2 regions of the Vreelandella sulfidaeris Esulfide1 genome follow, and region 1 is predicted to be linked to the other one. Evidence: predicted binding sites of a transcription regulator. Region 1 holds the regulator's gene; the other holds the start of a gene.
What was found. The regulator PhoB, encoded in region 1, activates phosphate uptake and scavenging genes when phosphate is short. The targets are predictions, from matches to a motif close to TGTCATANNNNTGTCANA.
Positions count from the first base shown of each region.

Region 2: the regulator PhoB is predicted to act here: its motif matches at 1,285-1,302, upstream of ACW44H_RS03375 (Na/Pi symporter).

Region 1 is NZ_CM133364.1:4,136,961-4,142,950, reverse strand. Features, by position in the region: gene ACW44H_RS19245 (NAD(P)/FAD-dependent oxidoreductase) at 1-822, opposite strand, end outside; gene ACW44H_RS19240 (DUF2238 domain-containing protein) at 919-1,524, shown strand; gene ACW44H_RS19235 (chorismate--pyruvate lyase family protein) at 1,693-2,202, shown strand; gene ubiA (4-hydroxybenzoate octaprenyltransferase) at 2,237-3,130, shown strand; gene phoB (phosphate regulon transcriptional regulator PhoB) at 3,252-3,941, shown strand; gene phoR (phosphate regulon sensor histidine kinase PhoR) at 3,944-5,236, shown strand; gene ACW44H_RS19215 (hypothetical protein) at 5,539-5,850, shown strand.
Region 2 is NZ_CM133364.1:711,458-717,447, reverse strand. Features, by position in the region: gene ACW44H_RS03380 (PhoU domain-containing protein) at 1-28, opposite strand, end outside; gene ACW44H_RS03375 (Na/Pi symporter) at 53-1,252, opposite strand; gene xseA (exodeoxyribonuclease VII large subunit) at 1,497-2,837, shown strand; gene ACW44H_RS03365 (carboxymuconolactone decarboxylase family protein) at 2,858-3,430, opposite strand; gene ACW44H_RS03360 (aspartate aminotransferase family protein) at 3,451-4,776, opposite strand; gene ACW44H_RS03355 (MurR/RpiR family transcriptional regulator) at 4,913-5,875, shown strand; gene ACW44H_RS03350 (hypothetical protein) at 5,950-5,990, opposite strand, start outside.

The DNA.
Region 1 (5,990 bases):
TACGCTTAAACCAGCAGCTTCGGCAAGCGCCGTACGAGGCGCAAGGCCAGTGGCCATCAACACTAAATCAGCGCTGACAGTATCACCATTATCTAAGCGTAATACGATGCCTTCAACACTGTGGGGCGCGATCGAGTTGATCGTGCGGCCTAAGTAGAGATGGATACCTGCCTCGCTGAAGGCTGCGCCTAAGGCATTGCCCAATGGGGCGGGCAGCAAGCGTGGAAGCAGTGTAGTTTCAGGGGCAACGATACTGACCTGATGGCGCCCCGCGTGCAGGTCGTTGGCAAACTCACAGCCGACTAGCCCCGCGCCAATAATTGCCACTCGAACATGGCGGTGGTCTAAAGCTGCATAAAAGCGACGGTAGTCATCTAAATTGTTGATGGCCAAGCAGCGCGAAGACACGCTGGGATCGACTTTGAAAGGCTCTCGCGGTGCAGCGCCAGTGGCTAATACGAGGGTGTCGTAGCTTAGTCTTTCATAACTGGAAGCTTGCTCATCTTCAAGAAGGATTGATCGGTTATCCACATCCAATGTGCTTACTGGGGTGTGGGTAACAATGCGAGCGTTCAGCTCATCGCCAAGTTCTGCGGCGCTGCGCTGTGCTAATTGGTCAGGGGCTAGTCCTTTGGCAACGCCGGTTGAAAGCAGTGGTTTGCTGTAATCATCACCGCTGTCAGCACTAATCATTGTAATGGAGCGCTGATCACCCAAGCGTCGCAGTGCACGTGCAAGGCCTATACCGGCCATTCCAGTACCAATAATGACTAGCTCAGTGTGAAATGTTGAAACTGCCTGCGTATGGGGGGATGCGAGCATGCAAACACCAAAAGAGTTTCTGGAAAAAAAGCCTTTAAAGGCATTATGTTATACTAATTACCCCTATTTTAACTGCCTTGGAGACGCTGATTGGTGATGAATTTTTTAACGTCAGAAAAGGCTGCGCTTATTTTTACTGCTTTGTATACGACGGTTTTTTCGGCCTATTTTATCGTCAATTTGAATATTGAATTTCTGGGTTATATCGGGGTGATTGTACTTGTTTTTGCACTGCTTTACGGAACCCTTTATGAAACTCGAATCCCGGCTTCCGTATTGTGGGGCATCTCTGTCTGCGGGCTGCTTCATATGTTGGGAGGGAGCGTTCCAGTAGACGGTGACATACTTTACACGTGGCGGATGGTTCCCCTTTTTGACGGCGGAGGGGAATTTTATATTTTCAAGTATGATCAATTCGTGCATGTCTACCTTTATGCCGTCGTCGCTTTACTGTTTCTTCATTTGCTGAGAAATTATTTGGGTCAGAAACAGCCCCCGCTACTCATCGGCTTTATCGCGCTTATGGCAGCACAGGGCGTGGGCGCGGTAAATGAAATGATCGAGTTTATTGTCGTGTTGTTAGTCCCGGATAATGGGGTTGGTGGCTACTACAACACGCTGCTTGATATTGTTTTCAACTTTATCGGAGCAACCTTAGCTATCACAGGGTTTTATCTTTTTCATGTCAATGCCGAAAAGTAGCAATTGAATGATGGGTAGCCTTTTCTTGTGGAGTGAGTAGCCTGGCTTCCTGCCTTATCTTATGGACTAACATACTGACATTATTCTATGAATCCAGGCTTTAACATATCACTGCGGCAAGCTCCGCTTTTTCAGCGCTGGCGGCCTGTGGCGGCAGCGCGCCCGGCAATGAGTACCTCCTGGTGGCAGTGGGTTGCTTCGACAGATTCATTAACCGCTCGTTTAATGGCTGCTGGTGGTGAAAAACAGTTTCGAGTGCGGCTGCTGTGCCAGGGTGTAGGCTGGCCACGACAAGATGAGGCACGGGCGTTGGGCATTGCCCCTAAGCGTTATGCATGGCTGCGTGAAGTAGCGTTGTGTTTAGATAACACGCCATGGGTGGTGGCGCGCTCGGTCGCCCCGCTAACGCAGGTAAAAGGCCATCGTTTGGAAGGGTTGGGTGAGCGCTCGCTAGGCAGCTGGTTATTTCGTCAGCCAGGTGTAGTGCGTGGGCCGTTGGAGGTCACGTCTCAACCCCTGCCGTTTGCCAGTGTCAGTGTGAAGGGAATAGAGAATAGCTGTGCTTGGGGCCGGCGCTCGGTTTTTCATCACGGCTGTCAACACGGCGGTCTGTCACTATTGGTTCAAGAGTACTTTTCGTGTGCGATGGCGGATGAACTGGATTTGCCTTCGCGCTAGGCTAACGTCTGCATCTTATTTCTGTGAGGTAAACATGGATCGTTCACTGTTACGGCCAAAGGGGTTTGCTCGCGTGTCAGATTTTTTACAGCTGATGCGCCTGAATCGACCCATTGGTACGTGGCTGTTGATGTGGCCGACGCTTTGGGCGCTGTGGTTTGCCAGCGAGGGAGTACCGGGGCGAAATGTGCTGCTCATTTTTGTGGCCGGCGTCTATGTAATGCGTGCTGCTGGCTGTGTGGTGAACGATTATGCGGATCGCCACTTTGACGGCCATGTGAAACGTACTAAACATCGTCCGCTAGCCACCGGCCGTATCAGTGAAACCGAGGCTCAGTTGCTGTTTATTGTTCTGGTAGCCGCTGCGTTTATCCTGGTGCTGTTGACCAATTGGTTTACGGTACTGCTCTCGTTGGGTGGTGTATTGCTGGCGGTTATTTACCCCTTTATGAAGCGCTATACCCACTTTCCACAGGTGGTATTGGGGGCGGCGTTCTCCTGGGCCATTCCGATGGCCTTTGGTGCAGTGCTGGGCTACGTACCGCTGGAAGCATGGCTGCTGTTCTTTGCCAATGTGCTATGGACTGTCGCGTACGACACGCAATACGCCATGGTCGACCGCGACGATGATTTGAAAATTGGTATCAAGTCGACAGCTGTACTGTTTGGAAATGCGGATTGTTTGATGATCGGTTTACTGCAGGTGGCCACGCTAGGATTGCTGGGCTGGGTAGGCTGGCGGGTCGGATTAGGCGGTTTTTTCTGGTTGGGGCTTACCGCCATGGCAGCCACCTTTCTGCACCAGCAGCGCTTGATTTACCAGCGCGACCGGGATCTCTGCTTCCAGGCGTTTCTTAATAACCACTGGTCGGGCCTGCTGATTTTTGCTGGTATCGCGCTAAGTTGGTGGCCTGCAACTGGGCAATAATCACTATTGTCATCTAACTGTCATCAAGACATGGTGTTATCGTCATTGACATGTCATTGAGCTAGTTTCCTTTAGCTAGCTTTCTCTGAACTGGTTTTTTTGAACACCGTGAGGCTCTGGTATGACCGCCAAGACCGTTCTGATTGTCGATGATGAGGCGTCGATTCGCGAGATGATCGCGGTAGCGCTGGAAATGGCTGACTATCGCGTGCTTGAAGCGGATAATGCCCAGGATGCTCATGCCATGGTCGTTGATCACCAGCCCGATTTGCTGCTGCTTGACTGGATGATGCCTGGAACTAGTGGTATTGAGCTGGCTAGACGCTTAAAGCGTGAAGAAACCACCGCTGAGATCCCCATTATCATGCTCACCGCCAAGGGTGAAGAAGATAATAAAATTCAAGGGCTTGAAGCCGGCGCCGATGATTACATCACCAAACCGTTTTCTCCTCGTGAATTGGTGGCACGGCTAAAAGCAGTGCTCCGCCGCGCGACCCCGCGTGGCGTCGAAGACCCGATTGAGATTAACGGCCTGTTGCTTGATCCAGTGAGCCACCGGGTAAGCGCTCACGGCAAAGCGCTGGAAATGGGTCCCACCGAGTATCGTTTGTTGCAGTTTTTTATGACCCATCAAGAGCGTGCCTACACACGCAGCCAACTGCTTGACCAAGTGTGGGGTGGCAATGTGTATGTTGAAGAGCGTACAGTCGATGTGCATATTCGTCGCTTACGAAAAGCGCTAGGCAATGTGCATCAAAGCCTGATTCAAACGGTTCGGGGCACCGGTTACCGTTTCTCTGCACGGGTATAAGTGTGCGTCTATGGAGTCGTGAACTGTGGCGACTAGTGTGGCTAGCCGCGCTGGGCACTTGCTTAGGATGGTTGCTGGGCGCTGCTGGGTTGGGGCTCGCGGCCGGGCTTGCAGTTTGCCTGTTTTACCACCTGCGGCAGCTGCGCGAACTCTACTTGTGGTTAACCCTTCATCCTCACGACGAACCGCCTGCGGCCCGAGGAATGTGGGGCGAACTGTTTGATCGCTTGTACCGCTACCAAAAGAGTCAGCGTATAACTCAAAGCCGACTGCGGGCCACCTTGGCGCGCATCCAAGAGTCGTCTGAAGCGATGCGCGACAGTGTGGTGATGCTTGATAGACATGGTGACCTGGAATGGTGGAACAGCGCTGCAACAGCCATGCTGGGGCTACAAACCGCCCATGACCGTGGTCAGCACATTACCAATCTCCTGCGCGACCCAAGCTTTATCCGCTATTTTAATGCGCGGGACTATAGCGAGCCGCTAACGCTAACGTCGCCGATTGATGAGCGGCAAATCCTGCAGTATCAAATTACTTTGTATGGTGATGATGAAAGGCTGGTAATGGCACGGGATATTACTCGCTTGCATCGCCTAGAGCAGATGCGGCGTGATTTTGTTGCCAACGTATCCCACGAGCTGCGCACTCCTTTAACGGTCCTTTCCGGCTACCTGGAAACCTACACCGATATTGCCGACCAACTGCCTCCGCGTCTTGGAAAGAGCATTCACCAAATGCAAGAACAGACGCAGCGAATGCAAAATTTGGTGAATGATTTATTGCTTCTATCTCGTCTCGAAATTGACCAGGGGGGTAAAGATCATCATCCACTGTCACTGGGTCCTTTACTACAAAGCATTTGTGATGATGCGCTGGCTCTTTCGCATCAGCGACATACCATTACCGTAGCGCTTGAAAGTGATGCATGCTTACTTGGTAGTGAGCAGGAAATCCGTAGTGCGATCTCAAATTTAGCCTTCAACGCCGTTCGCTATACACCGGTGGGAAGCCATATCACAATACGCTGGAAAAAGAGCACTACCGGCGGTGGTTGCATAGACGTTGAAGACAATGGCGAGGGTATTGACCCCGTCCATATCCCCCGACTAACCGAACGTTTCTACCGTGTTGATAAAGGACGTAGCACCGCGACCGGCGGCACCGGTTTAGGCTTGGCGATCGTGAAGCACGTGTTGTTACGTCATGATGCGCAACTGCACGTTGAATCCCACCCCGGCAAAGGCGCACTTTTTCGCTGCATCTTCCCCTCCTCGCGTCTTATCCAATCCTGAGACGGGTTACATCGCATAATTCTTGTAGATGTGTGCAATGTTGGCATGCAAGATTGGTAATACTTTGCGCATGTGTCATTTCTACACATTTTCTACGTTATATTTTAGTTGTTTCGCTTTAAAAAAATAGCTGAATTTTTTATTAAATTGTTGATTATTATATACTTTATTTAATTATTGGTTGATTGGCATAATCACTGCACTATTATGGTTAAGGAAGACGACCGCAGGAAATGCTGGCTACTGGTTAGCCCTTCTTTCTTAACGAAGCAGTATCAAACAGCGATCGGAGGTGGAATATGATGTCCAAGGATTTTCTCAAGAAAGCTGGCATTTTAGGTGTTTCTTTTGGTTTAGTGGCGAGCCCATTAGCCTTTGCTCAAACAGATGAAGACTCTGCTATTGATGAAAACCAAGGTATTACGGTTGAGGAGCAGCCGTTGGATACCCAATCTCATGATAAGGCAGAATCAGGCGACTACGAAGAAAAAGAACTGACGACTGACCATAATACCCAAGGTCCAGATACTGTCGGTGAGCCAAATTCAACAGATGCTAGTGGCGATCAAGAGTACACACCTGAAGAAGTAGTTGAAGAAAATAGCGCTGATTAATTTTTCAATTATTTGATATCAAAGGTTAGTTTTACGATATCCAAGATATGCTTTTTCAATGGATGATGAAGCGATCAAAACAGGAAGTTTTATAGGCAAGGATGGTTTTTAGATTCATGGATGAATCAGTAGGCAATCAA
Region 2 (5,990 bases), 790 kb from region 1:
TAAGCGCACTATAAAGCTGTTTGAACATGGGAAACCCCTCGATTGGCCGCGCTTAGCGCAGGCGCATGAATAATTCGGTCAGTGTAATGCCGACCACCGGCACTACCAGGAATACGCCGATCAGGAACAAGAAGGCATAGCTGATTTTCTGCCCAGCCAAACGGCCATACCAAGTGGCAATGCGCAGCGGAATCACCCGTAGCGGCCACCAAATAAGGGTACCGGTCACGTTGAAGATAACGTGAAACAGCGCCACCGTCATCGCTGCGGCGATAGGGTTGGCAGTGGCCGCCAGAACACTGGTGATCGTGGTACCCAGGTTAGCCCCCATCATAAAGGGTAGCACTCGGCGCAGGCGCACTACGCCAGCCCCCGCCAATGGCACCATCAGGCTGCTGGTGATTGAGCTCGATTGCACCAGCACGGTGGAGACCAACCCTATGCCGTAGGCCCGAGCATCGGTACGGAAGAAATAGGTACGGAAGAGACCATCCATATGGCGCAGCAGAGCACCTCGCAAGTTCTTCACCATAAAGACCAGCGCCGTGAACATCAGCAGCATACCTAGCCCCGCCACGAAGAGTCCGGCAGCGGCTACACTGGGCATTAGGGTAGACCCCAGCCAGCTGGCAACATCGACAATGGGGGCAGTAATTACCTTGATGGGGCTACTAGGTTTGGAGACTTCCTCCAGGCCGATCAAATCAGCCACCCAACCGGCCAGGCGAGTAAAGATGCCGTAGCCTTCCGCATGGAACATTCCCGTCAACCACTCCACAGGGAACACCAACAAGACCGTGAGAATATTGAATAAGTCGTGCATCAACGCGGCGGTAAACGAGCGTCGGAAGTTGCGCTTTATGCGCACGTTGGCCAGGGCGACGATTACACCGGTCACGGCGGTGCCAATATTGGCACCCATGATAGCGAAAACGGCGGTGCCCAGGGTCATCTCACCGCTTGCCACCAGCGTAACGATTAGCGCCGAAGTAAATGACGAACTCTGCACCACCATGGTGACCAGTAGCCCGGCCATCAAAGCGATAAAGGGGTTTGCGCCAAGAGCGAAGGCGCGGGTTAGCAAGTCGCTGTCGCTGCCAAAGGCACCCAGGCCAGCGCCCAGCACATTAAGCGCTGCCAGGAACAGGTACAGGCACAAGCCGGCGTAAATACCGCGCAACCAAGCGGGCACCTCACGAGGCACATCGCGGGCAAAAGCAGGACGATCGGTTGAAGGGCCGAGATTCGACATAAGTGGTCTGCCGTGTTGGTGGACAATCTATGTATGACGATTTAATGACAGTTTTGTGTCGGCGAGCAACGTAACAAGCTTATGTGACAATTCCATGACGAACACAAAAAAATTAACATTCGCGCCGCGGCCGCAAAACTAACCTCTTGACAAATATCATTGCTGATACAGGTTAGCGCATTGTCTAATAACCGCACCTTAACAATGATTACCGCACCGCAAGCGTTGGATGTAAACTGCCTCCATGACCGCCTCAAACAGTACTATCCTCTCAGTCAGCGAACTCAATCTCAAGGCGCGCAAGGTGCTAGAACGAGATGTGGGCGAGGTGTGGGTGGAAGGCGAGCTTTCCAACGTTTCCCGCCCGGCGTCCGGGCATGTCTATTTCACGCTCAAAGATGACCGTGCGCAGATCCGCTGTGCGCTGTTTCGTCAGCGGGCGCGGTTTGTGTCGGCGCCGATGCGCGATGGTGATCAGGTCAAGCTGCGCGGACGAGTGTCGTTGTTCGAGCCCCGCGGCGACTACCAGCTTATTGCCGAGGCCGTTCAAGCCGCGGGCCTGGGCGAGCTGCTGGCGGCCTTTGAGCGCTTAAAAGCCCAGCTGGACGCCGAAGGCGTGTTTGCCAACGCACGGCCACTGCCCTTTCCACCTCGCAAGCTGCTGATTTTAAGCTCCGCCACCGGGGCGGCGATTCGTGATGTGCTGGCGGTACTGGAAGCCCGCTGGCCACTGGCGGATGTAACGCTGATTCCGGTGCTGGTACAGGGCGCGGAAGCAGCACCTGCCATGATATCGGCGCTGGCATTACTCAACCGCCAGGCACGCCTGGACCCCGAGCGCGATGTCATCCTGATTACCCGCGGCGGCGGCAGCCTGGAAGACTTGTGGGCGTTTAATAACGAGCATTTGGCGCGGGCAATTTTTCATTCGCGCCTGCCGGTGATGTCGGCGGTGGGCCACGAGGTGGACGTAACGCTTGCTGATTTTGCCGCGGATATGCGTGCCCCTACCCCATCGGCGGCTGCCGAACGATTAGTGCCGGATCAAACTGCCCTTAAGCGCCAGCTTGAGCATCAACACAGCCGTTTGCAGCGGGCCATGCAGGCACGATTAGAGCGCGACAGCCAGCGCCTGGATACCCTGCGCGCCAAACTGCGCCACCCCGGCGAACAGCTCAATCGTCAGCGCCAGCACGTTACCACCCTCAGTCAACGCCTTGAGCGCGCCATGCAGCAAACGCTCAGCCAGCAAAAAGCGCAGATGACGCAGTTAAGCAGGCGGCTGGCCAGCCAGGACATGGCGCGCTTGCATCGTGCGGAAAGTGAACGGGTAAACCAGTTGAATCGCCGCCTAAGTAGCGCCATGCAGCGCCAGCTAGAGAGCCAGCAAGCGCGGTTGAAAGCCGCCGCGCGGGAACTGAATGCGGTTAGCCCGCTGGCGGTGTTGGGGCGGGGTTATGCCATTGCCCAGGATGAGCAGGGTCAGGTCATCAGGCGGGCGGAAGATACCCAGCCCGGACAGAAGCTCAAACTGCGGCTGGGTGAAGGTAGGCTCAGCGTAGAGGTGAAACGGCGCTTTAAGTAGTGCGGCTCAAGGCGTTCGAGTTACTTCGCTGTCAGCGTTATTGAAAATAGCGCTGGGTTTTCCTGCGCCTCTTGCTGAATAGCGTCATCAATCGGCGTGTCGTAGGTTTTCAGCAAGTAGCCCAACACGGAATAGAACCCCACCATCGCGATCAGATCGATCACGGCGGTGCGTCCAATCGCTTCCGCCAGCGCCGCCTCCTGCGCCTTGCTCAACCTATGCTCGTCTAATAGCGCATCCACCGCCTCTATGATCAAACCGTCCAACCCCATGCTTCTTTGCGGCACGCCGCGAATAGCGTTAATCCGCGCGTCAGAAAACCCCAGCGCCAGCGCGCGGCTAACGTGGTGTGCCCACTCGTAGGCGGAGCCCAGACGAAACCCGGCGCGCAGTATCACCACTTCGGTAAGCGCCGGGCCTAGCGCGTTCTCCTTCACCACGTGCTGGCGCAACGGCGCCCACGCGGTCAGCAGCGCGGGGTGATGCGCCATGGTGCGATAAACGTTAAGGGCACCGGCAAATCCCTCACGCAGCTCCGCGATGTTATCGGGCCAGTCGGCGTCAGCAATCGGCGGGCAGGGGGATGGTTTCATCGGAGAGTTTCCTTATCAGCTTATTCAGCTATCGCGGCGTCAATGGCCTGGGTAATGCGCTCGATCAACAGGTCAATTTCTGCAGGTTCAATGGTATACGGCGGAGCCAGCAATATATGGTCACCATATATGCCGTCAATGGTGCCTCCCATTGGGTAGCTGATCAGCCCCCTTGCCATTGCTTGGCGCTTGACCTTGGCGTGGATTTTCCGGGCGGGATCAAACGGCGTCTTGTGCTCTCGATCGGCGACCAGTTCAATGCCGCGGAACAGCCCTCGGCCTCGAATGTCGCCCACATAGGGAGACGCACCCAGCGCTGCTTCAAGGCCGCTTTGTAGTCGTTTGCCCATGGCGTTCACATTGGTCAGCGTTTCTGGCCGGGCAATAATCTCCACCACTTTATTGGCAGCGGCCGCCGCGACCGGGTGACCCAAATACGTATGCCCATGTTGAAAAAGGCCGGAACCCTTTGCGAAGCTCTCATAAATAGCCGACGACAACATTACGGCGCCAATTGGCTGATAGCCGCCGCCCAGGCCTTTGGCGATGGTGAGAATATCGGGCGTTATGCCCTCCTGCTCGCAGGCAAACATCGTGCCTGTCCGCCCCATGCCACACATCACTTCGTCGAGAATCAGCAGTACGCCATAGTGGTCGCAAAGCTTGCGAATACGTTTGAAGTAATCCGCTTCAGCGGCCACTGCGCCCAAGGTAGCGCCGACCACTGGCTCGGCGACAAACGCCATCACATTGTCAGCACCCAGTTCGAGAATTTTAGCCTCAAGCTCGTCTGCCAATCGAGCGGCATACGCCTCGGGAGTTTCGTCGTTGCCCTTATCGCGGTAGGCGTAGCAGGGCGAGACGTGATGGGTCTCGGGCAGCAGCGGCTGAAACTGCTGGCGCCGCATGGCATTACCGCCCGTGGCTAACGCGCCAATTGTGTTGCCGTGATAGCTCTGGCGTCTGGCAATAATGTGGCGGCGCTGAGGCTGCCCCACTTCCACGAAATACTGGCGCGCCATTTTTAAAGCGGCCTCAACGGCTTCTGAGCCCCCCGATACCAGGTAAACGTGGTTTAACGGCTCAGGCGCTAAATTCACGAGCTTCTCGGCGAGTTCTTCTGCGGCATCCGTAGTGAAAAAACCGGTGTGCGCGTAGCAGAGATTGTCGATTTGGGCACGCATGGCCGCTAACACTTCCGGGTGAGCGTGCCCCACGCTCGTCACCGCCGCCCCACCCGAGCCATCCAGGTACTGGCGCCCTTCGGTATCAGTGATATAAACGCCCTGCGCAGAGGCTGCGTGCGGCAACGCCTGACCAATACTGCGATGAAGAAGTCGCGTCATGGAGCCTTCCTTTTAAAATGCCTAGAACCCAATCATCTCGACATACGTTGATCTTGGGATAAGAGTGGCACGACCTGACAAGGCAATGCAACAAACAAATCATATATATTTATATTAAAACAAATGGATCATTGTTATGATTCAGCTTACCCAGGCCCACAGCGCTGAGAGGCAACGCTCTATGTCACAAAGCCCTAAGTCAAAAAGTCCTATGCCACCGAGCGATCAGCTAAAAGAACAGATCATTGCGCAGTTCGATACCCTGTCAGCACAGCTCCAACAGGCAGCGCGTTATCTACTTGAGCACCCTGAAGAGGTGGCATTGGTATCCATGCGTGAAGTGGCGAGGCATGCGGCGGTGCAGCCGGCGACCATGACGCGGCTGGCCAAGGTGCTGGGCTTTCAAGGCTACAACGATATCCGCACGCATTATGCGCAAACGCTGCGCAGAAGAGGCGACGGTTTCGCTGACAAGGTTCGCCAACAGTCCCCTGCAGCCACTGGCGCCACGGAAAGTGATGCCGCCCAACAAATGCTGCAGGGGTTAAGCGCTCAGATAGTATCGCTGTGTGCGCCTGAAACACTGGCACGCTTATCCGCCATGGCGGATAGGTTAGCGGCGGCCAAAAAAATCTATGTGCTGGGCTTACGCTCCAGCCACGTGGTGGCCTGGCATTTTCATTACGTTATGTCGTTGCTAGGCGAGCGTACTGTCCACCTTGATGGTCCTGCCGGAACGGGGGGTGACGCACTAATGCGCGCGAAACCTGATGAGGTAATGCTAATCGTCTCCATCAAGCCATATACCGTGGATTCATTAGCAATGGCGCAATTGGCAAAAAGTAAGGGCTTGGCGGTTCTTTCGATCACCGATAGCGAAGTCTCTCCGCTGGCAGGTATTTCCGAGCAGGCAATTTATTGCCCTACCGAGAGCAAGAGCTTCTTCCATACACTGACCCCCGCCTTAGCCATTTCGGAAGTGCTCTGCACGCTACTGGCCGAACGCAATCGCCCTACCGCACTAGACGCCCTGCAAAACGCCGATGACCACCACTTACAGCTTAAAACCTACTCGAATACGCTGCCTCGGCGGGAGTAAGAAATGCAAACGGCGCTACCGAAATAGCGCCGCGTCTTTAAGCTCAAACATAGCTTTACTTAAACCTAACGTACTTACTGCTTATCCTGGCTGCTATTTTTTTCAGGTGCATGTT